DNA from 3 places in the Blastococcus sp. SYSU DS0669 genome. Region 1 is predicted to be linked to each of the others. Evidence: riboswitches for the same ligand, from Rfam matches in the RefSeq annotation. Region 1 holds a riboswitch; each other region holds the start of a gene.

Evidence for each region. Region 1 has a riboswitch for cyclic di-AMP ahead of ACI792_RS16490 (NlpC/P60 family protein). Riboswitches for the same ligand answer to the same signal wherever they lie in the genome.
Region 2: linked by a shared signal. The riboswitch ahead of ACI792_RS13450 (peptidoglycan DD-metalloendopeptidase family protein) and the one ahead of ACI792_RS16490 (NlpC/P60 family protein) in region 1 are both predicted to bind cyclic di-AMP.
Region 3: linked by a shared signal. The riboswitch ahead of ACI792_RS13630 (LysM peptidoglycan-binding domain-containing protein) and the one ahead of ACI792_RS16490 (NlpC/P60 family protein) in region 1 are both predicted to bind cyclic di-AMP.

The regions. Positions count from the first base shown of each region.
Region 1 covers NZ_JBJHAE010000018.1:70,310-79,846, reverse strand. The annotation lists gene ACI792_RS16495 (M48 family metallopeptidase) at 1-691, opposite strand, end outside; gene ACI792_RS16490 (NlpC/P60 family protein) at 765-1,841, opposite strand; cyclic di-AMP (ydaO/yuaA leader) riboswitch at 1,858-2,005, opposite strand; gene ACI792_RS16485 (hypothetical protein) at 2,222-2,545, opposite strand; gene ACI792_RS16480 (D-alanyl-D-alanine carboxypeptidase family protein) at 2,628-4,373, opposite strand; gene ACI792_RS16475 (DEDD exonuclease domain-containing protein) at 4,585-6,366, shown strand; gene ACI792_RS16470 (Lrp/AsnC family transcriptional regulator) at 6,363-6,650, shown strand; gene trpD (anthranilate phosphoribosyltransferase) at 6,696-7,748, opposite strand; gene ACI792_RS16460 (hypothetical protein) at 7,757-8,185, opposite strand; gene ctaE (aa3-type cytochrome oxidase subunit III) at 8,318-8,932, shown strand; gene qcrC (cytochrome bc1 complex diheme cytochrome c subunit) at 8,940-9,537, shown strand, end outside.
Region 2 covers NZ_JBJHAE010000012.1:73,040-82,576, forward strand. The annotation lists gene ACI792_RS13440 (response regulator) at 413-868, shown strand; tRNA gene ACI792_RS13445 (tRNA-Ile) at 907-980, opposite strand; cyclic di-AMP (ydaO/yuaA leader) riboswitch at 1,150-1,281, shown strand; gene ACI792_RS13450 (peptidoglycan DD-metalloendopeptidase family protein) at 1,315-2,523, shown strand; gene ACI792_RS13455 (TVP38/TMEM64 family protein) at 2,559-3,227, shown strand; gene ACI792_RS13460 (maleylpyruvate isomerase N-terminal domain-containing protein) at 3,224-4,117, opposite strand; gene ACI792_RS13465 (diguanylate cyclase domain-containing protein) at 4,243-4,533, shown strand; gene ACI792_RS13470 (DUF3145 domain-containing protein) at 4,890-5,357, shown strand; gene ACI792_RS13475 (acyl-CoA carboxylase subunit beta) at 5,467-6,879, opposite strand; gene ACI792_RS13480 (beta-ketoacyl-[acyl-carrier-protein] synthase family protein) at 6,956-8,197, opposite strand; gene ACI792_RS13485 (acyl carrier protein) at 8,285-8,527, opposite strand; gene ACI792_RS13490 (beta-ketoacyl-ACP synthase III) at 8,641-9,537, opposite strand, start outside.
Region 3 covers NZ_JBJHAE010000012.1:105,895-115,431, reverse strand. The annotation lists gene ACI792_RS13650 (TadE/TadG family type IV pilus assembly protein) at 1-396, opposite strand, end outside; gene ACI792_RS13655 (pilus assembly protein TadG-related protein) at 1-10, opposite strand, end outside; gene ACI792_RS13645 (Flp family type IVb pilin) at 495-707, opposite strand; gene ACI792_RS13640 (prepilin peptidase) at 941-1,615, opposite strand; gene ACI792_RS13635 (class I SAM-dependent methyltransferase) at 1,761-2,465, shown strand; gene ACI792_RS13630 (LysM peptidoglycan-binding domain-containing protein) at 2,568-3,419, opposite strand; cyclic di-AMP (ydaO/yuaA leader) riboswitch at 3,484-3,622, opposite strand; RNA gene rnpB (RNase P RNA component class A) at 3,850-4,251, opposite strand; gene ACI792_RS13620 (DUF222 domain-containing protein) at 4,581-6,155, shown strand; gene ACI792_RS13615 (PIG-L deacetylase family protein) at 6,195-6,914, opposite strand; gene ACI792_RS13610 (DoxX family protein) at 6,935-7,294, opposite strand; gene ACI792_RS13605 (sulfite exporter TauE/SafE family protein) at 7,319-8,074, shown strand; gene ACI792_RS13600 (bifunctional RNase H/acid phosphatase) at 8,091-9,185, opposite strand; gene ACI792_RS13595 (zinc ribbon domain-containing protein) at 9,182-9,537, opposite strand, start outside.

The DNA of each region.
Region 1 (9,537 bases):
GCACCGGGGTGCCGTTCTGCTCCGCGAGCGCCAGGAGTTCGCTGCGCAGCTCCCCCGCCGGCAGGGGATCGAAGGTGCTGAACGCCGGCTCGATGACCACCGGGTACAGGAACGAGCCGGCGACCACCAGGCCGGAGACGGCCGCCCCCGCCCACGCCCACCACGTGCGCGGGGCCCGGCGAACCAGCCAGAGGAACGCCAGCACCACGACCACGGTCAACGCCACGCTGATCGCCAGGGAGACCGCGACGTCGCGCAGCCAGAGCCACCACCCGCGGGTGGAGAGGCCGTAGCGGGTGCGCACCGACTCGGCGTAGGCCGAGAGCGGCAGGGTGGCCAGGCGCCCCAGCAGCAGGAGGACCGGCACCCCCACCAGCACCTGGACGAACCACCGGTCGCCCACCCGCGCCGCGACGGCCTGCATCAATCGGGCGCCCAGCGGGGTCAGGCCGAGCACCGCCGACACCCCCAGGCTCAGCAGCAGGGAGACCAGCGACGCCGGCCGCAGCGCGGCCGCGAACGCCTCGGCGCGCTCGATCCGGGCCGGGTCGAGGCCGGCGGTGGGGTCGGGCTCGGTGTAGCCGCCGGGCGGCTCCGGCAGGACGGTCCACGGGGTGCGGACGGCGATCACGACGACGACGGCGATCCCGAGGAGGGCCGCGGCCACCAGGGCGGCCCGGCGAACGCTCACCCGGCCGATCCTAGTGAGCCGACGCCGTCGTCCTCGCCTCCGGACAGGCCGGCCGACAGAGGTCGGGTGGCGGTCAGCCGGCGATGCGACGGGCTCCGTTGTAGTTGCCCATCGAATCCAGGCTCGCCACCTTCACCGGCTGGCCGGAGGTCGAGGCGTGCACCATCTGCCCGTTGCCGATGTACATGCCGACGTGGCTGACCGGGCTGTAGAAGAACACCAGGTCACCGGGCTGCAGCTCGCTGCGCGAGACGGGCTTGCCCATCTGGCTCTGCGACCGGCTCGAGTGCGGGAGCGTCACGCCCGCCGCGGCGTAGGCGTAGGAGGTCAGGCCGGAGCAGTCGAAGGCGTTGGGCCCGCCGGCGCCCCAGACGTACGGGTCGCCGAGCTGGGCCAGCGCGGCGTTCACCGCGGCCTGGGCCGCCGAGCTCGGCGCGACGACGCCGCTGGGCGCCGGGAGGCCGGCCCCGCCGTGCGCCTGCGCCACCTGCTCCCGCTGCGGCGCGGTGAGCTCCTCGTAGCGGCGCTGGTACTCGGCGATCTTCGCCTCCAGCTCCTCCTGCCGGGCGGCGATCTCCTCCACCGTCCGCTGGGCGTCCGCGGCGGCCTTCTCGGCTGCCTCGCGGGACTCCTCGGCGTCCTCGGCGGCCTGCGACACCTCGGTGAGCACGTCGTTGGTGTGCCCGGCGATCGCGTCGAGGGTGCCCAGCTGGTCGACGAGCTGGTCGGCCGAGTCGCTGGTCAGCAGGACGTCGAGCGGCGACATGCCGCTGCCGGTGTAGGCGCTGCGGGCCAGCCGGCGGATGTGCCCGTCGAGGGAACCGAGCCGGGCCTCCGCCTCGGCGGTGGCCTCGCTCGCGGCCTCCGCGTCGCGCTGGTGGCCGGCGAGGACGACCTTGGCCTCGTTGAGCTCCTCGGAGACGACCTCGAGCTCGTGGCTGGCCCGGGCCACCTGGGCGGCGACCGCGTCGGCCGTGCCGGGGACGGCCGACGCCGTGCCCGGGAGGAAGGTGACGGTCATGGCCGCGGCGGCGGTGACCAGCAATCCGGAGCGGAGGGGCCCGGAGCGACGGGCGCGGGAGGAGCTGCACCGGTCGGCGGTGCCGAGCTGTTCGGGGGCGTGCGTCAGCAGTGCGTGAGGGGTCGCCACGTGCGGCGGCTCTCCGTTCTTCCTCTGCAACCGCCGACCGAGTTAGCTGACGGGTTCGGGCTGGGAAGACTGGCCCTATCCCCCGCGCACCGGCGGGCCGGCTGCGGGAGAACTCACCCCAGAACTGCGGTGGGTCCCCGGTACACCTCCGGCGCCGGTGGTGCGCGCCGTGCGGTGATTAGGCGGTGTCCGGTCGAGGCCATCCATCGACGGATGACGACCACCCGGCCGAACGGCGTGAACCCTAACGATCGTGATACCTGCGTGACAAATGATCACTGGAGGAACCCGGCGTGAGGGAGATCCCCAGGTCAGCGGCGCGCCTCCCCGTCGGAGGCTCCGCTGCGGGGCAGAAGCCCCGGTCGGCGCGGTCCGGGACGTCAGCCCGTGCGCCGTCCGCGGGACCGCTCGCCGTCGTGACCGCCGGCCCCGTTCGGGTGACGCAGCGGGGGCACCAGGCCGCCCTCGGCGAGCGCCCGCACGGCCCGGCGCTCGACCTCGTCGAACTCCACCACCACCCCCGGCGGCGGGACGACGACGTCCTCGGCGGCCACGGCGGGACCACCACGGGCCGCCCGCCCGGTCATGGGCACGACGACCGGGTCGACCCCCTGCCAACCCGGCGGGGCGCCGAGCAGCACGGTGACGACGCAGTCGGCGCAGCCGGTCCCGCGGGCAGTGCAGGTGTCGCAGTCGATCAGCATCGCTTCTTCTCCTCCGTGAGTCGCTGCGCACGCTAGGAGGGGTCACCGACATTTCCGGCCGCGCGACCAGGGAACGGGTGCATCAGGTGCCGGCGTACTCCCAGTGCCAGGGCTCCTCGCGCCCGTTCCCCTGGTCGGCCCAGGTCGGGTGCAGGTAGCCGAACCGGCCGGCGTTGGCCTCCATCCACGCGTACTGCGGCGTCCCGAAGGACTGCACGCCACCGCACAGGTCGACCGCCAGGCCCCAACCGTGGTTGCTCGTGCCCGGCACGGCGGCCAGCGCCGGCTTCTCCCCGTACAGCCGCACCTGTGACGCATAGGTGCGGTACGAGTCGGTGATGCACAGCGGGCGGCCGAAGGCGGCCTCGTAGGCCGTCGCCATGGCCCGGTAGGCCGCGGCCGCGTCGCACCTCAGCGAGTGCCCGCCCACCCCCAGGGGGCACATCGCGCTCGGCGGTATCAGGCCGTTCGGGTAGCCGCCCCAGGCCCGGCCGCCGTCGTAGCTGGGCGGGTAGACGGTGTTGCCGCACTCGCTCCGCAACGCCCCCGCGGCCGGCTCCGGGACGGGGACGCGGGCCCGCTGGCCGAGGACCGGGCGACCGATCCCCATCACCTGGTCGCCCGGCAGCGTCCGCACGACGACGGCGCCGGCCCGGGCGTCCGCGGTGACCATGGTCCGCGTGTCGAGGGCGATGCCCACGTGCCCCAGCCCGCCCTCCGGCGAGCCCAGGAAGACCAGGTCGCCGGGGAGCACGTCGGCGGGGTCCACCGGCACGGTGCGGGCGAACAGGTCGCCCTGCGTCGCGGGCAGGGACAGCCCGGTCCGGCCGTAGGCCACCTGCACCAGGGCGCCGCAGTCCCAGGAGTCGGGCCCTGCCGTCCCGGGCGCGTACGGCTGCCCGAGCGCCTCCATCGCCCCGCCGACCGCCGTCAGCGTCTCCATCGGGAGGACGAGCATCGAGGTCGGGCGACCGGGCAGCTGGGCGACCCCGCGCTGGGCGCCGCCCCCGCTCGCAGCCACCGGCACCAGCCGGTCGGGCAGGGCCAGCTCGGGGTCCTGCAACGCGGCGGCGGGCACCTCCGCCAGCCCGGCCGCGCGGAGCTGGTCGACGTAGGCCTGCCAGCTGGCCGCCGTCTGCTCGTTGACCGTCGTCTGCTCCCGCTGCAGCGCCGCGAGCTGGCCGTCGACGACGGCGAGCACGTCGCCGAGCTCCGCGGTGACCGCCTCGGCGGCCGCCTCCAGATCGGCCACCCGCGCCGCCACCTCGTCGGCCCGCACCTGGGCCCGGTCGAGGGCGGCCTGGGCGTGCTCCCGCCGGTCGAGCGCGCTGCGCCGGTGGCTCTCGGCGACGCCGATGACCTGGGCCGCGTGGGCGTCGACCACCTCGAGGAAGCCCATGCCGGACAGGACCTCTCCGGGGTCCCCGCCGTTGAGGAGCAGGGTGAGAGCCGTGACGGAGCCGCCGTCCCGGTAGACGGCGGCGGCGTAACCGGCCACCTCGCGCTGGTGCCCGGCCAGCACGCCCTGGGCGTCGTCGAGCACCGCCTTCGCCTCGTCCACCGACCGCTGCGCCTCCGCGAGCGCCTCGCGCGCCGCGACGACCTCCGCCTGGCGGGCCCGCAGGTCGTCCTGCACCTCCGCGGCCCGCCGCTGCAGGTGGTCGAGGTCGCGGCTCTCCAGCACGCCCGACGTGCCGCCCGGCTGGTCGCTCGGCGCGGCGGCGACCGGCGCACCCGGCAGCAGCACGAGGGCGCACGCGGCCAGCGTCGCGAGCGCCACCCGCCGGCGGACCGGGCCGGGCGGGCGCGACCAGTAGCGCGCGGGCATCGCCGACCACCTCCGAGGGACGGGCCGGTCGCGCGGGGCGACGGGCGCTGGGAGTGCATGGTGACCCGCCCGGGCGGCGGAACGCCAGGTGATCGGCGGGGTGAGCACCCCCGGCCCCCTGGTCGGGCGGCCTCCGACCCCCCGCCCTTGGGGGGGCCGGGCCCGGCGCGCGTCCCCCGGAGTGTCAGCACCCCGACCTAGCGTCCGCCCCGTGCCACCCTCTCCCGCGCCGCCGCGCTACCAGCAGGTCTCGATCGAGGAGGTCGGGACGCCGCTGGCCCAGGTGACGTTCGTCGTGGTGGACCTGGAGACGACGGGCGGCTCCCCCAAGGACAGCGCCATCACCGAGATCGGGGCGGTGCGCATCCGCGGCGGGCAGGTGCTCGGCGAGTTCCAGACCCTCGTGGACCCCGGCCACGAGATCCCGCCCTACATCAGCGTGCTGACCGGCATCACGTCGACGATGGTCGCCACGGCCCCGCGCATCGGCGCCGTCCTCCCGTCCTTCCTCGAGTTCGCCCGCGGCGCGGTCCTCGTCGCCCACAACGCCCCGTTCGACCTCGGGTTCCTCAAGGCGGCGTGCGCCGAGAACGGGTTGGCGTGGCCGGCGGCGGCGTCCGTCGACACCGCCGTCCTCGCCCGGCGGTTGCTCAACCGCGACGAGGTGCCCAACTGCAAGCTGGCCACCCTGGCCCCCTACTTCTCGGCCACCACCTCGCCGACGCACCGGGCCCTGGACGACGCCCGGGCCACCGTCGACGTGCTGCACGGGCTCTTCGAGCGGCTCGGCCCCCTCGGCGTGACCACCCTGGAGGAGCTCACCACCCTGACCCGGCAGGTCGACCCGGAGCGGCGGCGGAAGCGGCACCTGGCCGACGAGGTGCCGCACGGTCCCGGCGTCTACCTGTTCCGCGGACCCAAGGACGAGCCCCTCTACGTGGGCACCTCCGGCGACCTGCGCAGCCGGGTCCGCAGCTACTTCACCTCCGGCGAGCAGCGCAGCCGGATCACCGAGATGGTGCGCCTGGCCCAGCGGGTGGAGGCGATCCCGTGCGCCCACGCCCTCGAGGCGGCGGTCCGCGAGCTGCGCCTGATCGCGTCGCACAAACCGCGGTACAACCGCCGGTCCCGGTTCCCCGAGCGGGCGCTGTGGGTCCGGCTCACCGAGGAGCCCTTCCCCCGGCTGTCGGTGGTGCGCCGGGTCCGCCCCGACGCCGGCGTCTTCCTCGGGCCGTTCCCCGACCGCCGCGCCGCCGACGCCGCCGTGGCCGCGGTCCACGAGGTGCTCCCCCTGCGGCAGTGCACGGCCCGGCTCTCCCCCCGCACGCCGGTCAGCGCCTGCGCGCTCGCCGACATGGGGCGCTGCGGCGCCCCGTGCACCGGCGCGCAGTCGGTGCCCGAGTACGCCGGTGTCGCCGCGGTGTTCGCCGCGGCCGTGGGTCACGATCCCCGCCCGCTGCTCACCCCGCTGCTGGACCGGGTGGAGCGCCTGGCGACCGAGGAGCGGTACGAGGACGCCGCCGTGCTGCGCGACCGGGTGGCCGTGCTCGTCCGGGCCCTCCGCCGGCGGCAGCGGCTGGCGTCGCTGGCCGCCGTACCCGAGCTCGTGCTCGCCCGGCCTGACGGCGAGGGCGGTTGGGAGCTGTCCGTCGTCCGGTCGGGCCGCCTCGCCGCCGCGGGGAACGCGCCCCGGGGCACCACCGTCCGCAGCGTGCTGCCCGGCCTGCTGGCGACCGCGGAGACCGTCCCAGGCACCGACGCCGAGCAGCCGACGTCGGTCGACGAGACCGAACTGGTCCTGCGCTGGCTGGAGAAGCCCGGCACCCGGCTGGTGCAGCTGACCGGGACCCTGGCCTGCGCCGCGCCCGGCACGGGCTCCTACAGCGACTTCCTGGCGCGCGTGGAATCCGGGCGCGATGCCCGGGACCCCTTCGCCGACGGGCGGTCGCTGGGCACCCGCGCCCGCCCCGAACGGCTAGCATCCCCGGCGTGATCACCGCCATCGTGATGATCGACGCAGCCACCGACTCGATCGGCGAGGTCGCGCAGGCCGTCGCCGAGCTCGAGGGCGTCAGCGAGGTGTACTCCGTCGCGGGTGAGGCCGACCTGATCGCCATCGTCCGCGTCCGCGAGTTCGAGCAGGTCGCCGAGGTGATCGCCGGCCGGATCAACAAGGTGCCCGGGGTCATCGACACGGACACGCACATCGCCTTCCGCGCCTACTCGCGGCACGACCTCGAGGCGGCCTTCTCCATCGGCTTCGACGCCGAGGTCTGAGGTCGGACCCCGTCCTCCTCGCCCCTCGCGAGCCTCCGGACGGGCCTAGCGGCGGACCGCGCGGCTGACCTCGACCCAGCGGTCCAGGAGCGTCGCAGCGCGTCCGTCGTCGACCGCCGCGGCTGCCCGCTCCAGCCCCGCCGCGAGGCCGTCGTGCAGCCGCGTGGGCCGCTCGTCGAACGCCACCAGCGCGGCGGCGGCGTTGAGCAGGACGGCGTCGCGCACGGGCCCCCGCTCGCCGTCGACGAACCGGCGGAACACGTCGGCGTTGACCCGGGCGTCCCCGCCGCGCAAGGCGTCCGGCGGCGGTGCCTCGATGCCGAGCGCCGCGGGGTCGACCCGGTCGGCCTCCACGGCGCCGTCGCGGACCTGCCACACCGCCGAGGTCGTCGCGGTGGTCAGCTCGTCGAGGCCGTCGTCGCCCCGGAAGACCAGCGCCCGCGTCCCCCGGGCGGCGAGCACCTCGGCGAGCACCGGCGCCATGCGCGCGTTCGCGCAGCCGATCGCCGCCGCCACCGGACGCGCCGGGTTGGTGAGCGGGCCGAGGAAGTTGAAGACGGTGCCGATGCCCATCTCCCGGCGCGGGGCGGCCGCGTGCCGCATCCCGGGGTGGAACACCGGCGCGAAGAAGAAGCCGATGCCGGCCTCGCGCACGCAGGCGGCCACGGCGTCTGCGGGCAGGTCGATGACCACCCCCAGCGCCTCCAGGACGTCGGCGGCCCCGGACGACGAGGACGCCGCGCGGTTTCCGTGCTTGGCGACGGGAGCACCCGCGGCAGCCGTCACGACCGCCGCCATCGTGGAGATGTTGACCGTGTGGGCGCCGTCCCCTCCCGTGCCGACGATGTCGACGCAGTCCATGGGCAGCCGCACCGGCGTGGCCTGCGCCAGCATCTCGGTGGCGAGCCCGGCGACCTCCTGCGGGGCCTCCCCCTTGGCCCGCAGCGCGACGGTGAAGCCGGCCACCTGGGCGGGGGTGGCCTCACCGGTCATGACCTCCCGCATCGCCCAGCGGGTGTCCTCGGCCGTGAGGTCCTGCCCGGCGAGCAGCCGGTTGAGCAACCCGGGCCAGGTGGGCGCGGCGGACGTCGGCGGCACCAGCGGCGTCACCGGCGGGCGGCGGGCTGACCCGCGTCGGCGCGCAGGAGGTCGGCCACCACCCGGGGGGCGACCAGCGGGTCGACCGGGAGGGCGAGCGTCGCCTCCGCCCGTGACCAGTGGGCCAGCCAGCGGTCGGGCTGCCGCGCCACGAGCAGGCAGACCGCCGGACGGTCGGCGACCTCCATCTCCAGCTGGCGGGCCAGCGCCATCCCACCGGTGGGCTGCGCCTCGCCGTCGAGGATGCACAGGTCGATGCCGCCGGCGCCGACCGCGGCCACCACCTCGTCGCCCGTCGAGCACTCCAGCCAGGTCAGGGGCCCCACGTCGGGGGCGGGCTGCCGCCCGACCGCCGCGCGCACCGCGTCGCGGACCTCGGGACGGTGGCTGTAGACCAGCACGGTGGCCGGTGCGGCGGGCTTGTCGGCGGCACTCACGCCGCCGAGCCTAGTGCCCGGGGGCGTCTGCGCAGGCCGGGGCGGCGCGTCGGTATCGAGCTGGTCACATCGCCGCCACGCCGTCACCACCCGCAGTCGTGACCACGCCCCGCCGATGCCATGATGAGCCCCGTGACAACGGCCCCCGTCGCGAGCAGCACCTTCGACACCTCGCGGGTGCACTCCCTGACCCGACCGAACATGGTCAGCGTCGGCACGATCATCTGGCTCTCGAGCGAGCTGATGTTCTTCGCCGGCCTGTTCGCCATGTACTTCACCGCGCGAGCCCGGGCCACCGAGGGGTGGCCGCCGGAGCCGACCGAGCTGAACCTCCCGTACGCCACGGTCTTCACCGTGATCCTGGTGCTGTCCTCGGTGACCTGCCAGTTCGGTGTGTTCGCCGCGGAGAACGGCAACGTCTACGGCCTCCGCCGCTGGTTCACGATCACCTTCGTGATGGGCCTGGTCTTCGTGCTGGCCCAGGCGAACGAGTACCGGGTCCTGGTCATGGACCACGGGACGACCATCTCGTCGTCCACCTACGGCTCGGTCTTCTACATCACGACGGGCTTCCACGCCTTGCACGTCATCGGTGGCCTCATCGCCTTCGTCTACGTGCTCATCCGGTCCACCATGGGCCGTTTCACGCCGGCGCAGGCGACCTCGGCCATCGTGGTCTCCTACTACTGGCACTTCGTCGACGTCGTGTGGGTCGGGCTCTTCGCCACGATCTACCTGATCCGCTAGGGAACCGGTGTCCACCACGAACCCGCAGTCCGACGCCCCGCTCGCCGACGCCGGCACGCCTGTCGACCGGGCACGCGCACGCCGCCGCTCCAAGCACCGCCGGCGCATCGCCAACGTCGCGGCCCTCATGGCCTCGCTCATCCTCACCGGTGCCCTGTACTCGGTGTTCACCCCGGCCCAGGCCGCGGACGAGGCCACGAGCGAATCGGCGGCCGAGGCGGCCGGGCGCGAGCTGTACGAGCGCTCCTGCATCTCCTGCCACGGGGAGAACCTCGAGGGCGTGGCCAACCGCGGCCCGTCGCTGATCGGTGTCGGTGAGGCCTCCGTCTACTTCCAGGTCCACACCGGCCGCATGCCGCTGGTCCGCCAGGAGGCCGACGCCCCCGACAAGCCGGCCGTGTTCTCCGACGAGGAGATCGACCAGCTGATGACCTACGTCCAGGCCAACGGCGGTGGCCCCACGCTGCCGTCGGGCGACCTGCGCGAGGGCGACCTCGCCCTCGGTGGTGAGCTCTTCCGGCTCAACTGCTCCTCCTGCCACAACTTCGTCGGCCAGGGCGGCGCTCTCTCCTCCGGGAAGGCGGCGCCGAGCCTGGAGGGCTCCA
Region 2 (9,537 bases), on a different contig from region 1:
GAATTCCTGCCGGTTCCCCGTGCACCGGTGAGGACGCGGCGACGCGCACCGCATGACGCGCAGGTCCAGGACGACGTGACGAGGCGCGGATCCCGCGTCATGCACCAGGGATCCGCGCCTCTTCCAGCGCGGGACCGACCGGTGCCGCGTCATGCGTCGCGTCATGCACCGCGTCCTGCCGCGTATCAGTCAGAGAGCCTCCGGCGCGGGGCGGACGGGAGGCGGGGGCGTGACCAGAGGGGGGACCATGCGCCACCGCTCCGGTGCCATGACGCTGTGCGGATCCGTCGGGCGCGGAGGGAGGCCGGTGACGGCGACCGGGCGCGGCACGGCCCTGCACGGCAGCCGGGAAGGCGCGCACGCGGTCCGCGCGTTCCGTGACGCACGGGGGGCACGGAAGGCGGGACGAGAGGTGTCCGAGATCCGGGTGGTGGTCGTGGACGACCACCCCTTCCTGCGGGAAGCGCTCACCGAGCTGCTCGAGGCGGCCGGCGGCATCGCCGTGGTCGGGCAGTGCGCGGACGGGACGGAGGTCGCCGACGCCGTGCGGCAGCTGCGCCCCGACGTCCTGCTCCTGGATCTGCAGATGCCCGTGATGGACGGCCTGACGGCGGCCCGTGGTGTGCGGACCGCTCACCCGGAGGTCCGCATCGTCTTCCTCACCGGCGGCCTCGACCCGGCCAGCGTCCGCGAGGCCCGGGCGATCGGCGCAGCCGGCTACCTGCTGAAGGACGACGATCCCGCCGAGCTCTCCGGTCACATCCGGGCCGTCGCGGCCGGCGGCTCGGCGTGGCACCCGCGCGCCGCGGCACTGCTCGGCGACGAGCCCGGGACGGCGGACCCCGAACCGCACGACCCGGGAACGTGACACTCCTCATGTCCGGGCCTCGCCCAGAGGGCGCCGAGTGGGGCGGGTGGGGCTCGAACCCACGACCCAGGGATTATGAGTCCCATGCTCTGACCGGCTGAGCTACCGCCCCGGCTCTAGCAGCCTGCCAGACGCCGGTACGTCACCCGCGTCGCGACTCGGGACCCGAGTGGCGGACCGAGATGGTTCGTTATGCGCCTGTGACATATCCAGGTTTAGCTTGTACCGTCTCTCGCGGCCCACCCGATCCCGCTCCCGAACCCGGGGGCTCGGGCGGGCCCCGCCGAACTCCGCGGTCTGACCGCCGCGGGGACCGGGGACCCATGTTCTCTGGGGTGAATCCCGCCTGCGCCTCCACGGGCAGGCTGGTAGGGCACGTTCCGGCCCGAACCCGTCAGCTGACCTGGTAGGCGGACCGAGGAACGGAGACCGTCGCCTTGGCGACCATGCACCACCTGCGCCGCAGCCTGCGGCGACCACGCCGCGCCGCCGGCCGGGCGACCATCGCCCTCACCGCGCTGCTGGCCCTGTCCCTGATCGGGACGCAGTCCTCGTCGGCGGCCCCGAGTGGAGCGCAGAGCGAGCACGACCGCGTCGCCGCCGAGGTCGCGACGATCGAGCAGCGCGTCCGCGAGGCCGAGGAGCGGCTGCAGCAGATGACGCTGCAGGCCGAGGAGGCCAGCGGCGCCGTGCTCACCGCCCAGGCCGAGCTCGACCGCGCCAGGCAGCACGCCGACGCGATCGCCGCCGAGCTCGCCGCCGTCCGGGAGGCCGTCGGCCGCACCCAGGACGACGTCGCCACCCTGGGCCGGGAGGCCTACATGGGCAGCGACGAGGCGTTCACCGAGCTCGAGATGGTCCTGCACGCCGAGGGCCCGGGTGAGCTGCTGCAGCAGGCCGCGACGCTGGATCTGCTCGGCGAGGACCGCGCCCGGGTCCTGGAGGAGCTGCGGATCGCCGAGGCGCGCGAGGCACGGCTCGACCAGGAGGCCAAGGCCGCCGTCGCCGAGCGCGACGCCGCCGCCCGCACGGCGCAGGAGGCCCAGGGGGAGGCCGACCGTCTGCTCGCCGCGGCGCAGTCCGAGTTCGACGCCTTGACCGCGGAGAAGGCCAGCCTGGACCAGCAGCTGCGGGACGCGGAGATCCGGCTGCTCGAGGTCAGGGGCGCCGAGGACGCCGCCCGCGCGTACGACGCCGCGCAGGCGGCGGAGCAGGCCGCGGTCATGACGGTGGCGGCCGCGCCGGGTGGTAGCGGTGCCGCGCTCACCCAGGGCCGGGTCACCTCCTGCTACGGGGCGCGCTGGGGCACGATGCACCTCGGCGTGGACATCGCCGCGCCGATCGGCACCCCGATCTACACGCCCGAGCCGGGCGTGGTGCTGCAGGCCGGGCCGGCCAGCGGCTTCGGGCTCGCCGTCGCGATCCAGCACCACGACGGGGTCATCACCGTCTACGGGCACGTGAACCAGTTCTTCGTGTCACCGGGGCAGGTCGTCAGCGGCGGGCAGCAGATCGCCGAGGTCGGCAACCGCGGCCAGTCCACCGGTCCGCACCTGCACTTCGAGGTGCACCGCGGCGGCCTCTACGCCGACCGGACGAACCCCGTCCCGTGGCTGGCGCAGCGCGGCATCTCCCTGGGCGGCAGCTGCAGCTGACCGGTCCCGCGCGCCCCGTGCGGCAGGATCGGGGCGTGCGGACGGCGGTGGATCGGACCTGGCTGCGGGCAGCCGTCCTCGGCGTCCTGCTGGTCGGCGGTGCGACAGCGGCGCTGACGCTGGACCTGCCGTCGGCGGACCACCTGCGGGCGGCCGTGGCGGGCGCCGGCGTCGCCGCCTGGCCGGTGCTGGTGGGCGCCGTGGCGCTCGTGCTGCTGGCGCCGGTGCCGCGGTCGGTCGTCTCGGCCCTGCTCGGCGCGGTCTTCGGGCTGGCGGCGGGGCTGGCCGTGGCGTTCGCCGGCGGGCTGCTCGCCGCCGTCCTGGCGTTCGGGCTCGCCCGTGGGCTGGGGCGCCCGGCCGTCGCCCGGCTGGCCGGGCCGCGCCTGGACCGGTTGGTCGCGGGGCGCTCGTTCGCTGCGGTGCTGGTCACCCGGCTGGTGCCGGTCGTGCCCTTCGTCGGCGTCAACTACGGGGCCGGCCTGGCGGGTGTCCAGCTGGTGCCCTTCGTGGCCGCCACGGCCGTGGGGCTGGTCCCGAGCACGGTGCTGCAGGTCGGCGTCGGCGCCTCGGCCGGCGTGCTCCTGGCCCACCTGGGCGCTTCCGTCGTCGTCCCGGGCACCGTCTGCGCCCTCGTCGCGCTCGCTGCCGGCACCGCCTGGTGGTGCCGGGGCCGGACGACGCGGCCCGCGCGCGGCAACGCCTAACCGCGGCCGAACAGCCGCCCGAGCACGCCGCCGGCGCCACCGACGGTGCGGGCGGCCAGCTGCAGGATCGGTCCGCCCGGGATGCCCGGCACCTGCTGCACGATCGGCGCCAGCTGCAGCAGGCCCGGCACGTCGTGCACCTTCAGCCTGCGGCGGGCCGCCGCCGGGACGGGGTTGACCCGCCCGGACGCGGCATCGAGCAGAAGGGCGGCGGCGGCCTCGACGGCCGGCCCCTCGACGACCCCGGCCGGCACCCGGCGCACCTCCCACCCGCCGCCCGCCGAGGTGAACCCCCAGCCGCCGTCGGGCGTGACCAGGCTGACCCGCCCGGAGATGCCGGTCGAGGCCGCGAGGGCGCCGGTGACGTCCGTCAGCGCCGCCAGCCCCGACTGCAGCACCGAGGTGGGCGGCGGTTCCGCGCCGCAGGAGACCAGGTCCAGCCCGTGGACGGCGAGCTCGTACGCCTGGCCGAGGACGACGCTGAGCAGCGGCAGCCGGCCGACGACGGAGACCGCGGGCGCGGTGTCGAGCTCCACGGGCTCCTCGGCCAGGTACCGGGCGGTCGCCTCGCGGTTGCGGCGCACCGCGGCCAGCACCTCCTCCCGCGAGGCGCCGCGGTGGGCTGCGGTCACCCGCGCGTTCACCGCGTCCGGGTCAGGCGGCGTCCCGGTCGCGCCGGCCCGCGCCGAGGCGACGAGGTCGCGCAGGGCGGCGTGGTCGTCCCAGCAGCCCAGGTGCACGCAGATCTCGTGCGCCCGCCACCCCGGCAGGCGTGAGGAGCGGTCGAGGTCCACCGACTCCGCCTGGGCCAGGAAGACGTCCCACGCCTCCAGCACCATGCCGGCGACGACGTCCCGACCGGCCTCGGCCATGCCCTGGTGCGCGCCCACGGCGCAGGCCCTACCCGCACGTCGCGCGGTGCAGGCATCGCCGATCGTGGCCCCGGTCACGCGCACGAGGATGACGGCGCCAGGCACCGCCGGCGGGCTCGGGAGGACTCTCGGGGTCGGCGGCTGTGGCGGAGCCGGCGCGCGGGCTCCCCGCGCCGGCGGCCTACCGGGAGGGCCCCGCGGCCGGCGACGTCCCGCTCTCCGCGGTGGCGACGGCGCTCGCCGGCGCCGTGCGCGAGGCCGACACCGTGGCCCGGCTGGGCGGCGACGAGCCCGCCGTGCTGGACGCCGGACCCTCGTCCGTCCACGCCGTGTCGCCCAGTCGCCACGCAGAGTCAACGATCGCCCGACCGGATCGGCTGGTCGCAGGCCGTGAACGCGGCGCCCGCGTCCCACCGAGCAACTACGCTCAGTGATCGGAGGGTCGACCACCTGGGCGCGGAGCAGAGGGCGAGCCGACCGGCACGGCGCCCGCCGAGCGCGTGGACCTGTGAATACGCTGACATGGCTGGACGTGCTCGGTCACAGATGGTATTGGCCGCTGACCAGCAACAAGGCGCCGATCTGATGCAGCGATGCCACCTGCGTCCCAGGAGTCACAGCCGGGCTGGCGCGATGGGGCCTCCATCGTGCAGACTTGTCGCGGGAGCCCTGCTCCGCCACTGCCGATAACGGCGCGTCACCGAATCGATGGGTCCGTAGGGGAAGACGAGACCGATCGAGTCGATGGAGGTGCCCGGTGCAGCGACGGTCAACCCAGGGTGTCGTCTTCGTGCACTCGTGCCCGAAGGCGCTCTGCCAGCATGTCGAGTGGGCGCTGGAACGCGTCGTCGGCGCGCCGGTCTCCCTGTCGTGGGCTGAGCAGCCTGCGGCGCACGGTGCATACCGTGCCGAAGTGGCGTGGACGGGTTCGCCCGGTACCGGCGCCAAGCTCGTGGCTGCGCTGCGCGCGTGGCCGATGCTGCGCTTCGAGGTCACCGAGGAAGCCAGCCACGGCAACGACGGCGAGCGCATGTCCTACGTGCCGGGCCACGGGGTCTTCCGCGCGCCCACCAGCGCGAACGGCGACCTCATCGTCACCGAGCAGCAGCTGCGGCACCTGGCGGCCACGGCGACCTCCATCGAGGCCTTCCGGCACGGGGTGGACGAGCTGCTGGGCGCGGCCTGGGACGCCGACCTGGAGGTCTACCGGCACGCCGGCGACGGCAGCCCGGTGACCTGGCTCCACCAGGTGGTCTGAAGGTCACGATCGGGGCACGACACTCCCGGCCTGGTCGGGGAGTCGTCGTAGCCTGGAGCGGGCCGTCCGGGCGCCGTCGGGGAAGCGGCGCCGGGACGGCCTTTCCACGTCAGAGCGGGATGTTGCCGTGGGCCCCGCGGCCGTGCGGGGCGGCGGCGAGCGCCTCGACGAGCCGCTGCCGGGTGCGCACCGGCTCGACGACCTCGTCGACGACGCCGATCTGAAGCGCCCGGTTGACCCCACCGGCGATCCGCTCGTGCTCCTCGGCCAGCTGGGCGTGCAGCGCCTCGCGCTCGCCGGGAGGCGCCGCGGCCAGCTTCTTGCGGTGGAGGATGCCGACGGCCGCCTTGGCGCCCATGACGGCGACCTCGGCCCCGGGCCATGCGAACACCGCGGTCGCGCCCAGGGAGCGGGAGTTCATCGCGATGTAGGCGCCGCCGTAGGACTTGCGGGTCACCAGGGTGACGCGGGGGACCACCGCCTCGGCGAACGCGTGCAGCAGCTTGGCCCCCCGGCGCACGACGCCGTCCCACTCCTGCCCGACGCCGGGCAGGTAGCCCGGGACGTCGACCAGCACCACCAGCGGGACGCCGAAGGCGTCGCACATGCGCACGAACCGAGCCGCCTTCTCTGCCGACGCCGAGTCCAGGCAGCCGCCCAGGCGGAGCGGGTTGTTGGCGACCACGCCGACGGTGCGCCCGGCCAGCCGGCCGAGCGTGGTGACCACGTTGGGCGCGAACCGCGGGTGCAGCTCCAGCCCCGGCTCGTCCAGGATCGAGGAGACCAGCGGCTTCACGTCGTAGGCGCGGTTGGTCTGCTCGGGCAGCAGCGCGCCCAGGTCGGTGCCCGTCTGGTCCGCGGCCGGGGCGAAGCTGCCCTGCGCGGCCAGCAGGTCGACGGCCAGCCGTGCCGTCTCCAGCGCTGCGGGCTCGGAGTCGGTGACCACGTGCACGACGCCGCTCCGCCGCCCGTGGGTGTCGGGGCCGCCCAGGCTCTCCATGTCGACGTTCTCGCCGGTGACCGACCGAACCACCTCGGGCCCGGTCACGAACACCCGGCCGGCCGGCCCCATGATCACCAGGTCGGTGAGCGCCGGCCCGTAGGCGGCCCCACCGGCGGCCGGGCCCAGCACCACCGAGATCTGCGGGATGCGGCCCGACGCCCGGACCATCGCCGCGAACACCTCGCCGACCGCGTGCAGGGCGGTCACGCCCTCGGCCAGGCGCGCCCCGCCGGAGTGCCAGATGCCGATGACCGGCACCCGCTCCCGCAGGGCGGCATCGATCGCGTCGACGATGTGCCGGCAGCCGTCGATGCCCATCGCCCCGCCCATCACCGTGGCGTCGGTGCAGAAGGCGATGGCGGGGCTGCCCTGCACCGTGCCGCGGCCCGCCAGCACCCCGGAGGTGTCGTGGGTGCCGAGCAGCTGCAGGGAGCCCTCGTCGAAGAACCGCCGCAGCCGGTCCTCCGGGTCGCGGGGGTCGGGCGCGGTCACGGCGGGCGCTGCCTGGACTGTCGTCACGGGTACCTCCGGGTCATGTGGCCCCGTCCGGAGGCTCGCCCGGAGCCTGCGAAGGGTGAGGGGACGGGGTCCTTCGTCAGGCGGTGGTGAAGACCAGCGCGATGTTGTGACCGCCGAAGCCGAACGAGTCGTTGACCGCCGCGTTCAGCTGGGCCTTGCGCGGCTCACGGCGCACGATGTCGAGGGCCTGGACGGCAGCGTCGTCGTCGGGGTCGTCGAGGTTCGCCGTCGCCGGGACCACCTGCTCGCGCAGCGCGAGGATGGTGAACACCGCCTCCAGCGCGCCGGCGGCGCCCAGCAGGTGACCGGTCTGGCTCTTGGTGGCGCTGACCAGCACGTGCTCGCCCAGCGACGAGTGGATGGCGGCGGCCTCCGCGGTGTCGCCGACCGGGGTGGAGGTCGCGTGGGCGTTGACGTGCCCGATGTCGGTGGGGGAGAGGCCGGCGTCGCGCAACGCGGCGGTGATCGCCCGGCCGGCGCCCTCGCCCTCGGGGTGGGGGGCGACGAGGTCGTAGCCGTCGGCGGTGGCGCCGGCGCCGGCGAGCCGGGCGTGCACCCGGGCGCCGCGGGCGGCGGCGGAGTCGGCCCGCTCCAGGACCAGCGCGGCCGCGCCCTCGCCGAGCACGAAGCCGTCGCGGCCCTTGTCGAACGGCCGGGAAGCGCGCTCGGGCTCGTCGTTGCGGGTGGACATGGCGCGCATCGCGGCGAACCCGGCCATGGGGAGCGGGTGGACGCAGGCCTCGGCGCCGCCGACGAGGACGATGTCCGCGCGGTCGAAGCGCAGCAGGTCCAGGCCCCAGCGGATGGCCTCCGCGCCGGAAGCGCAGGCGCTCACGGGGGCGTGCACCCCGCCCTTGGCGCCGATGGCCAGGCCGACGGCCGCCGCCGGGCCGTTGGGCATCAGCATCGGGATGGTGAAGGGCGAGACCCGCTTGGGTCCCTTCTGCTCGAGCACGTCGTCCTGCCCGAGCAGCGTCAGCGCGCCGCCGATGCCGGTGCCGAAGACCACGGCGATCCGCTCGGGGGCGACCCCCGAGTCCGCTGCGCCGGACTCCGCCCACGCCTGCTCGGCGGCGACGACCGCCACCTGCTGGCTCCGGTCCAGGCGGCGGGCGCGGACGCGGTCGATCTGCTCAGCGGGGTCGATCGCGAGGCGGGCGACCAGCTGGGCCGGGAACTCCTGCACCCACTCCTCGGTGATCCGGCTGACGCCCGAGCGGCCGGCGAGCAGGGCGTCCCAGGTGCCGGTCACGTCCCCGCCGAGGGGCGTGGTGGCCCCGAGGCCGGTGACGACGACGTCGGTGGTGGACGGGCTCATGGGATGTCTCCTCGTACGGGTGCTCGCGGCGAGGCCCCCTGCAGGGCCCCGCCGCGAGCGTGCGAGTGGTGGGGGCAGGGGGTCCTTCTACTGGTTGCTCTCGATGAAGCTGATGGCGTCGCCGACGGTCTTGATGTTGGCGAGCTGGTCGTCGGGGATGGCGACGCCGAACTTGTCCTCGACGGCGGTGGCGATCTCGACCATCGACAGGGAGTCGACGTCGAGGTCCTCGGTGAAGGACTTCTCCGGGGTGGCGTCGGCAGGGGTCACGCCGGCCACCTCCTCGAGGATCTCGGCGAGTCCGGCCTGGATCTCCTGGCTGCTTGCCAACGCGGGGTCCTCTCTCTCGGATGGGACGGCGACCCCGGGGCGGGGTGCCGTCGACGTCCGGGACGGGTGTCCCGGGGATCTGGGGGGAGCGGTGGGGCTCCCGGCCGCTGAGCTCACGGCAGGACGACGACCTGACCGGCGAAGGTCAGACCGGCTCCGTACCCCAGGAGCAGGGCCAGATCACCGCTCTTCGCCTCGCCGCTCTCCATGAGCGCCGCCAACGCCAGCGGCACGGAGGCCGACGAGGTGTTGCCCGAGCGCACGATGTCGCGGGCGATGACGGTCCGCTCGGGGAGCTTGAGCCGCTTGGCCATCAGCTCGATGATCCGCAGGTTGGCCTGGTGCGGCGCGAAGACGTCGATGTCCTCGGGCCCGACGCCGGCCCGGCGCATCGCCTCGACGAGGGTGTCGGTGAGCTTCGTCGTCGCCCAGCGGTAGACGGCCTGTCCGGCCATGCTCATGCCGGTCTCGTCCGGAGGGATGGCGATCGCCTCGTGCAGGTCGCCGTCACTGCCCCACACCGCCGGGCCGATGGCCGGCTCGTCCGACGCGGTGACCACCGCGGCGCCTGCGCCATCGGCGAAGATGACCGCCGTCGCCCGGTCCTCGAGGTTGGTGTAGTCGGTGAGCCGCTCCCCACCGATGACCAGGGCGTTGCGCGCGGTGCCGCTGCGGATGGCGTCGGCCGCGGCGCTGAGCGCGTAGCACCACCCGGCGCAGCCGGCGTTGACGTCGAAGGCACCCGGGCGGGGGACGCCCAGCTGGTGGGCGATCCGCGGCGCGAGGCCCGGGATGGCCTTGGGCGGGCTGGTGGTCGCGAGCAGCACCAGGTCGATGTCGCCGGCGTCGTACCCGCTGGCGGCCAGGGCCTTGCCGCCGGCCGCGACCGACATCTCCACCAGCGTCTCGTCGGGCTCGGCCCACCGGCGCTCCGCGATGCCGACCCGCGCCTGGATCCACTCGTCGTTGGTGTCCATGCGCTGGGCGAGGTCGTCGTTGGTCACCCGCCG
Region 3 (9,537 bases), on a different contig from region 1:
GCCGTTGCACCGCATGACCCCCGTTCCGGTGAGCTCGACCTCGGCAGCGAAGAAGCCGGTGAGGAAGGGCATCGGGTAGGTGATCGTCAGCTCGACGTTCGTGCTGCTGCCACCGGTCGTCGGGCAGGAAGCCGGCGTGATGGCGATCTGGTGCGGGGTGATCGAAGGATTCAGGGAGGTCGCGGCGTCGAGCACCGCAGCCCGAGCGATGGTCTGGTCGTTCTGCAGGGCCATGGCTCGTGCGCCCTCGCGGGCAGCAGCCGACAGGGTGCCCTGCACCTGGAAGGCATGCCCGAATTCGGCGATGCCGAGGACGAGGACGACCAGCAGCGGCACGATGAGCCCGAACTCCACCGCCGAGGCGCCTCGATCGTCGCGCAGTAGTCGTGTGGTCATCAGTGCTCACCGCCTCTCCTACGGGGGCTCCTGCCCCACGGCGCAGCGACCGTCGCGCGGCCACTGCGCCGTGGGGGCAGGGAGGGAACCGAGATCGATCAGGTGGTGACCGTGCCGCCGAGGCTGGTGACGATGGAACGGAAGAGCGTGTCCAGGCGACCGCCGAGCGCAGTGACGGCGACGATGATCACGACGGCGATCAGGCCGACCATCAGGCCGTACTCGACGGCGGTCGCGCCCTTCTCCTCTCGCTTCAGGCGGTCCTCGACGAAAGAGGCGATGGTGGCGACTGCGACGTACACGTTCAGCACGGGAACTCCCTGGTGGAGGAGGCCAGCGGGTCCGGGTCGGGTGACCCGGCTTCGTGGCGACAGGGCTTCCATCGGGCAGGTTCCGGCGGGGACTTGAGCGCTTGTCATCACATCGGTCGACAGATCACCCCGAACGAGGGGGGTGGCATGCAACCGGTCACGCACAGTGACGGGACTGGCGTTACGACATCGACACAGACATGTGTCGGCGATGTGAGAGCGCTCTTGAGCCCTCAGACGGCGACTGTGCTCGACAGCACAACGAGGGCGACGCCGGCCAGCATGGCCGGGCCGAACGGCAGCTCGCTGCGCAGGCCGATCCGACGCAGGGCCAGCAGGGGCAGCACGACCAGGGCCTGCACCAGGAAGCCTGCGGCGCCCCCGAGCGCGACCGCGCTCCAGCCCAGCCAGCCCAGGTAGAGACCGAGCAGCGCGGCGAGCTTGACGTCGCCCATGCCCAGACCGCTGGGCGAGATGAGGGCGAGGACGAGGAACGCCGCGAACAGCGCCATCGACCCGAACCCGGCTCTCAGCAGGGCGTACCACTCGCCGCTCACCGCGGCGGGGACGGCCAGCAGCGCCAGGCCCACGCCGACTGAGGGGATGACGACCCGGTTCGGCAGCAGCCGGTGCCGGAGGTCGACGACGGCGAGCAGCAGCCCGGCGCCGGCGAGGAAGAGAAAGGCCGGCAGCTCGGCCGCCGCGCCGAAGCGCAGGCCCACCAGGCCGAACAGGATCCCGGCCAGGAGCTCGAGCACCGGTGGCCGCACGGCGACGGGTCCCGGGCCGACCAGCTCCGCCGGCCGCAGCTGCGCCGGCCACGGGAAGCGACCCGCGGCCCGGTTGACCAGATGCCCGACCGGGATGCCGGCGGCTGCCGCGATGAGGGCGACGGCGACGGCGCTCACCGGTGCACTGCTCGCATGGCGATCACGATGACACGACGGGGACCCTGCATCCTGCATCCTGCAGCGGCGCGGCCGAGCATGTCGGGTGTGGGCTTCCGTGGCGCACGAGCGCGCGTCGCGGCTGCGGGTAGGTCAGACTCCGGGCGTGACAGTGGACGAGGGCACCACCCAGCGCACGGCGGCGGTCTGGTCCTACCAGGGGCACGGCGTGCACGCCGCACCCGGCGTGCACGAGTACGCGCTCGAACTGGTCCGGCAGCAGCTGCCCGAGGGCGGCCGGATCCTCGAGGTGGGCGCCGGCTGCGGGGCGCTGGCGTTGCGGCTGCGGGACGCGGGCTTCGACGTCGTCCCCACCGACCTGGACCCGCCGCACGACTGGATCCACCGCCTCGACCTCGACGACCCGCAGTGGACCGAGGCGACCCGTGGCCCGTTCGACATGGTGGTCTGCGTCGAGACGCTCGAGCACGTCGAGAACCCGCGGCAGGTGCTGCGCTCCATCCGGGCGCTGCTGGAGCCCGGCGGCAAGCTGCTGGTCAGCACGCCCAACGTCGGCCACCCGCACTCGCGGCTCAAGATGTTCCTGCGCGGCGCGCCGTTCATCTTCGGGCCGGGGCACTACTACCAGCCCGGCCACATCTCGATCCTCCCCGACTGGATGCTCGTCGAGCACATCCGGACGGCAGGGTTCGGCGACATCACCGTCACCAGCGGGGGGTCGACCTGGTACGTGGGCCTGCGGAAGGTGGCGCACCGGGTCGAGACCGCGCTGCTGTGGGCGATCGGGCTGCGGCCGCGGGCGGAGTCGGGCGAGGGCATCTGCACCTTCGTCACCGCCGTCGCCGTCTGACCGGTCGGCCGGGGCTGACCGGCGTACGACAGCACCTCGACGGACGAGCGCCCCCCACCCGGGGATCCGGGCAGGGGGCGCTCGTCGTCGTGCGGTGTGTGGTTACGGCAGGAAGGCCACGTGCGGGTGGTCCATGTGATTGGCCGTGGGCGAGCCACGGTCCTCCATGCCCTGCCAGGCCCAGCCGGTCCACGTACCGGCGATCCGCTGCTCCCAGATCACGTACTCCACGCCGAGCCGGGCCGCGTTGTCGATCACGTACTGGGCGACGGCGTCACCCTTGGCCGAGTCGGCGTAGACCATGAAGTCGGCCGCGAGGCCCGCGGTGGGGCTGTGGCCGGGGCGGGTGAGCACCGTCCCGACGCCGTGCACCTCGGCGATCTCCTGGACGTCGGGGCGGACGTGCGCGTCCCACTGGTCGTAGGCCGCCGAGGTCGCCGCCGGGGCCGGGACGGGGGCCGGGGCCGGGGCCGGTGCGGGAGCCGGGGCGGGCCGCTCGTCCCGGCTGGCGCGCTCGGGAGCCAGTCCCCCGCCGCTGAGGGCGAGGACCTGACCGACCCGCAGCACGTTCGCGTCGGGGCCGATGACGCCGAGGTTCAGGGCGTGCAGGTCCTGCCACGTGGTGCCGTGGCGGGCCGCGATCTTGCCGAGCGTGTCGCCGGCGACCACGGTGTACGACCCCGTCGCGACAGCAGGCGCCGCCGCCGGCGCGACGCCGCCGCCGATGGTGAGGACCTGGCCGACGCGGAGCAGGTTGGGGTTCCCGCCGATCGTGTCGCGGTTGGCGTCGTAGATGCTGCGCCAGGTGGTGCCGTGCTCGGCCGCGAGCTTGCTGAGGGTGTCGCCGGGGCTGACCGTGTGCGCGCCGGGGTGGGCGGCCGCGGAGCCCATGGTCCCGAGGGTGAGGGCCGAGGCCGCGGCGAGGACGACGGCCGGGTACGCCACGGTGGTCATGGCGCGGTTGCGGGAGGGACGACGGTGCCGCCCCACGGTGCGATGGCTGTTGGGCATGGAGTGGTGAGCCTCTCGCCGCCTGCGGGGTTAGCTGTCGGGTTCGGGCGAGAGCTGCCCGGCCGCGCATGGCGCGGCTTCACCCCGAGGTCCCGGAGGGGCCACGAACGGTGGGTCCCCCGCGCCTGCCCGTGCGTCTATGACTCCGGGGTGGCCGTGGGCAGGTTCGGCGGGCGGCCATCCGGGCCCGCCGATCGGCGGACGGAGGGAACGGTAGGTATCAGGATCGGCTCGCCACAGGCCGGACCGGTCCTTTTCGAGAACTCTCCGCACGGCCGCACGGCGCGTCACCAACCGTGCGCGCAGCGCCTCCGTTCACCCGTCCGGGTGACGTCCCGACCGCACCGGCCGGTGGCCGGCGTCGGGCGGGGGACGGACGAGTCGGCCTGTACGCCGGGTTCTGTCCACGGGTGCCTTGCGGCCTCCCGATGGGCGGTCATCCATCTAGGCCTGCCGTTGCCGGCAGGCTCCAGCGGTCTACCCGCAGGCTCGGGCGGGCCGCCCTCGAACGCCTGCGCGGAACGGCGGCGAACCGCCGTTCCTTCTTGACCTAGCTCCGGGTGGGGTTTACCGAGCCACGCCGGTCACCCGGCGTGCTGGTGGTCTCTTACACCACCGTTTCACCCTTACCGGCGCGAACGCCGGCGGTCTGTTTTCTGTGGCACTGTCCCGCGGGTCACCCCGGGTCGCCGTTAGCGACCACCCTGCCCTGTGGAGCCCGGACGTTCCTCGGCGACGGGGTCTCCCCCGCCGACGCGACCGCCCGGCCGACTCGTCCGTCGTGCCCTGGAGTGTAGGGCGCCCGGCACATGGAACCCGCAGCGCGCGGGTACATGCCGTCGATCCCCGCACCACCCGATGGAGGAGGACGTCATGGGACTGATCTCAGGGCTCGTCAAGGCCAACCTGCTCAAGCGACTGCTGAGCCGTTTCAGTCGCCGCGGACGCTGATGGCCTGCAGAGCGGACGCATCCCGACCGCGGTGATCCAGCATCCGCTGCGCTCGTAGGTGCCCGACTGGCCGCCCGCCCCCGTGGGCGGCCAGTCGGCCCGCGCGCTTCTCGGCCTGCGGAAAGTGTCGTACCCCCGTCCTAGCCTGCGGTTGTGTCGGTGGTCGGGTTCGCGGTCGGGGTGAGCGTGGGGCCGGTGTCCGAGCCGCCCTCGCCCTGGGAGCTGAAGGATCCCGATCCTCAGTGGTGGGACGAGCCGTTGTCCGCGTGGCTGCCCGCCCGCCGGTCGGCGGTGGAGGTGGCGGATCTGCTGGGGCAGATCGTGGCCGCCGAGGCGCGGCTGGCGGCGTTGCGGGTGGAGCTGGTGATGGACCTCGCCGCCGCCCGCCCGGCCCCGGTCGATCCGCTGCCCGGCGGGGAACGGGCCGGAACCGTGGGGCCGGCGGGGGTGAGTGAGTTCGTGCCCGATGAGCTGGCGGCGGTGCACAACAGCAGCCGGGCGGCGGCGGTGACCCTGCTGGAGCACGCCGAGGTGCTCACCACCCGGCTGCCGGCCACCTTCGCCCGGCTGCGGCTGGGGCTGCTGGACTGGCCGCGGGCCCGGGCGATCGCCGCGGAGGTCGCCGCCACCGGAGCCGGCACCGATCCGGCGGTGATCGCCGCGGCGGAGGCCGCGGTGCTGCCCGGCGCCACCGGGCTGGGGCTGGGCCGGCTGCGCGAAGCCATGCGGGCGGAGCTGGTGGCCCGCGACGCCGCCGCGGCCGACCGGCGCCGGGAGATCCGCCGGCGCGGCGCGGACGTGTCGGTGCGGCCGGTCGGGGACGGGATGAGCGAGCTGCGCGCCCTGCTCCCGCATCCCGAGGCCCGGGCCTGCCGGGCGGCGGTGGACGGCCACGCCCGGGCGGCGAAGGCGGCCGGGGATGACCGGCCGATCGGCATGCTGCGTACCGGTGCGCTGGCCGATCTGCTGCTGCGCCCCTGGCAGGACGCCCCGGCGGTGACCGCGCAGCTGACCGTGATCGCCCCGCTGGGCGCGCTCACCCCGGCCGGTTTCCTGGCCGCCGGCGCCCCGCTGCCCGCGGCGTTCACCCCAGCCGGGGCTCCCGAGCCGGTCGGGGAGGTCGACGGGGAGCCGATCACCGCCGCCCACCTGCGCGAACTGCTCACCGCCCTCGACGCCTGCGGCATCCAGGCCCCGCCCGGCGGCAGTCTGGACATCGCCATCACCGACGCCACCGGCGCGCTGCTGGCCGTCACCGGCCGCGGCGAGCTGACCCGGCTCGCCGCCCGCGGCTGCCCCGACCACCCCACCGACCTCGAGCACCCCGAGGCCGCCTGCGGCTGCCCGCTGCTGGGCCGCCCCGGTCCGGTGGACCGCTACCGCCCCTCGGCCGCCCAGCAGCGGTTCCTGCGCGTGCGGGACCGCACCTGCCGCCACCCCGGCTGCACCGTGCCCGCCGGCTGGGCCGACCTGGACCACGTCATCGCCCACGCCACCGGCGGGGCCACCGACTGCGCGAATCTGTGCTGCCTGTGCCGCCGCCACCACCGGCTCAAGACCTTCGCCCCCGGCTGGACCCACACGATGAACGACGACGGGGTGCTCACCGTCATCACCCCCAGCGGCGTCACCCGCACCACCCGGCCACCCGGCTACCGCGTCCTCACCGAGCGACCCGAACCACCGCCGCCGCCACCGGACCCGGCGGACGACCCACCGCCCTTCTGACCCGGACGGGGTCAGCCGGTCGCGACGCTGCGCCGGCGCCTACCCCCAGTAGAGCCGGAAGCCCACGCGCCGCCGTCCGTCCTCGGTGAGCGTGGACATGTCGACGATCTGCCGTGCCTGCACGTCGACCGGGTCGTCCGAGAGCAGCTCCAGGTACCGCCGGTGCTCGGTCAGCGAGGCGACCGCCGTCTCCACCTGGTCGCTGACGTCGACCTCGTGCGGCGGGTCGGTCAGCTCGCCGACCGCGATGTACTGGACCCCGGACCACCGCTCCTCCGTGAGCTCCGGGAAGATCCACTCGTTGCCCGCGTCGGCGACCGCGTCGAGCACCGACTGCCCGAGGGCCTGGTGGTCGGCCGAGTTGAGGTAAGCCGGCGACACCCCCGGCGGGGTCCACGTGGGCCCGAAGTACCCGGTGACGACGAGCTCGGGCCGGTGCCGACGGATGGCGGCAGCCAGGTCACGGCGCAGGTCGGGCCCGGCCACCAGGACGCCGTCCCGGTGGTCGAGGAACTCCACCTCGGTGACCCCGACGACGGCAGCCGACCGCCGCTCCTCCTCCTCGCGCAGCGGGCCCGCCTCAACCGGGGGAACGCCGGCCATCCCGGCCTCCCCCCGGGTCGCCAGCAGGTAGTGCACCTCCTTGCCCGCGGCCGTCCACGAGGCGACGGCGGCGGCCAGGCCGTACTCGATGTCGTCGGGGTGCGCGGCGACGACGAGGGCGCGCTGCCAGTCGTCGGGCATCGGTGCAGGCGGCATGGGGCGAGTCTGCCCCGCCGTCAGCGCCCGCGGGCCACCCGCAGCGCCGCTGCGACCATCGGCACCTGCAGGGGCAGCCGCACCACGGCCGCGGCCATCACCGGCGGCTTCCGGAGCCCCAGCCGGAGGTGGTGCAGGTGCGCCGGAACGAAGGCCAGCAGCAGGGCTGCGGCCGACCAGCCGCCGACCCGGCGGGTGCTCGGAGCGGCCAGCAGCGCGGCGGTGCCGATCTCGGCCACCCCGCTGGCGAGCACCCACACCCGCGCGGAGCCGAGCTCCGGCGGGACCAGCCACTCGTAGGTGCGCGGGCGCACCAGGTGGAGCACTCCCGACCCGCCCAGCAGGGCTCCCAGCCACGTCGCGCTCGCCGGTCTCCGCATGGGGCCACCGTAGGGTGACCCGCCGTGTCCGCCGTCGACCTGCTCATCGCGGCGGGCGTCGCCTTCGTGGCCGGCGGCGTCAACTCGGTCGCCGGCGGCGGCTCGCTGATCCTGTTCCCCACGCTGGTCGGGCTCGGCCTCGGCACGGTCGCTGCCAACGTCACCAACTCGCTGGCCCAGTGGCCCGGCTACCTAGGCGGCGTCGCCGGCTTCCGCGCCGAGTACGCCGGCCAGCGCCGTCGCCTCGTCCGGTTCGGCGCGGTGGCCGCCCTCGGCGGGCTCGCCGGCAGCGTCCTGCTCCTCACCACCCCGTCGGACGCCTTCGACGTCGTCGTCCCGGCGCTCGTGCTGCTGGCCAGCCTGCTGCTCGCCGTCCAGCCGCTCGTGACGCGGCGCCTGGCCGGACGGGCCGCCGGCGAGCCCGGCGGCGACCCCGCCTGGCTGTACCTGGCGCTCTTCCTCGCCACCGTCTACGGCGGGTACTTCGGCGGCGCGCTCGGGGTGATCCTCGTCGGCGTGCTCGGCATCGGGCTGCAGCGGCTGAAGCTCGCCAACGCGCTCAAGTCCGCGCTGTCGGCCGTCACGGCGACCATCACCCTGCTCGTGTTCGGCATCTTCGGGCCGGTCGCCTGGTCGGTCGTCGCCGTCGCCGCCCCGGCCGGCCTCGTCGGCGGCTTCCTCGGGGCGCGCATCGCCACCCGCATCCCAGCGACCCCGCTGCGGGTCCTCATCGTGACCTTCGGCGTCGCCGTGTCGGTCTACCTCTCCGTGCGCACCTGACCGGCCTCGGCGGGCGTCAGCGCAGGTGCGCGGTGTCGTTCAGCAGCCGCACCGACGAGCGCCCGTCGGACGACCACGCCACCGTGCACAGCGAGGCGGCCTCCAGGAACACCCGGTGGACGACCTCGGGACCGGTGCCGAGCCCCGCGCCGAGCATCAGCTTGATCGGCGTGACGTGGCTGACCACCAGCACCGTCCGCCCGGCGTGCCGGGTGAGGATCCGCTGCCGGGCCCGCTCCACCCGGCCGGCGACGTCGGCGACCGACTCGCCGCCGGGAGCCGCGACGGTCACGTCCCCCATGAACCGGCGCACCGCGAGCGGGTGCCTGGAGCGCGCCTCGTCCGCGCTCAGCCCCTCGAGGGCCCCGAAATCCAGCTCGACCAGGTCGTCGTCGAACTCCACCGGCAGACCGAGCCGCGCGGCCACGATCTCGGCGGTCTCCCGGGTGCGGCGCAGCGGCGAGGCGACGACCACCTCGATGCCGAGCTCGGCGGCGCGCTCGCCGGCCGCCTCCGCCTCGGCCTCTCCGGTCCGCGACAGCGGCAGCTCGTTGCGGCCGCTGAACCGGCGCTCGGGGGTGTGCTCGGTCTGGCCGTGCCGCAGCAGGTGGGTGACCGTCGTGACCACCGGGGCCGGCTCGGCCGTCGGCTGGACGTCGTCCTCGGCCACGCTGGGCTCCGCGGCGGCGTCCCGGTGCACCGGCCGGCCGTCCATCGCGCTGTTCGCCAGGGCGTCCGCGGCGCCGTTCTGCGCGCGCGGCACCCAGGTGTAGCGGACGCCGCCGAGCTTCCGGGCGATCGCGCGGGCCTGAAGGGCGAGCTGCTGCATGTCCGGGTGCTTGATCTTCCAGCGGCCCGACATCTGCTCGACGACGAGCTTGGAGTCCATGCGCACCTCGACCTCCGCGGAGGCGTCGAGGTCGAGCGCCGCCTGCAGCCCGGCGACCAGCCCGCCGTACTCGGCGACGTTGTTGGTGGCGCGGCCCACCGACGCGGCGCGCTCGGCCAGCACCCGGCCGGTGTCCGCGTCCCGCACCAGGGCGCCGTAGCCGGCCGGCCCCGGGTTGCCCCGGGACCCGCCGTCGGCCTCCACGACGAACCGGCGGCTCACAGCCCGGACTCGGCCGTGCGGACCAGGATCCGCCCGCAGTTCTCGCACCGGACGACCTCGTGCGGGTCGGCGTTCCCGACCGCCGCCAGCTCCCGCCCGTTGAGCTCGATCCGGCACCCCTGGCACTGGCGGGCGCGCAGCATCGCCGCTCCGGTCGTGCCGGTCTGGGTGCGAACGCGGTCGTACAGCGCCAGCAGCGGGGCGGAGAGGCCACCGGCGACGGCGGCGCGCGCGCTCTCGTGCCGGCTGATGCCGTCGGCGATGTCGGCGAGCGCGTCGTCGCGCAGCTGCTCGGCCCGCTCCAGCGCGCCCCGCGCCTGCTCCCGCGCCTCCTGCGCCGCCCGCAGCGTGG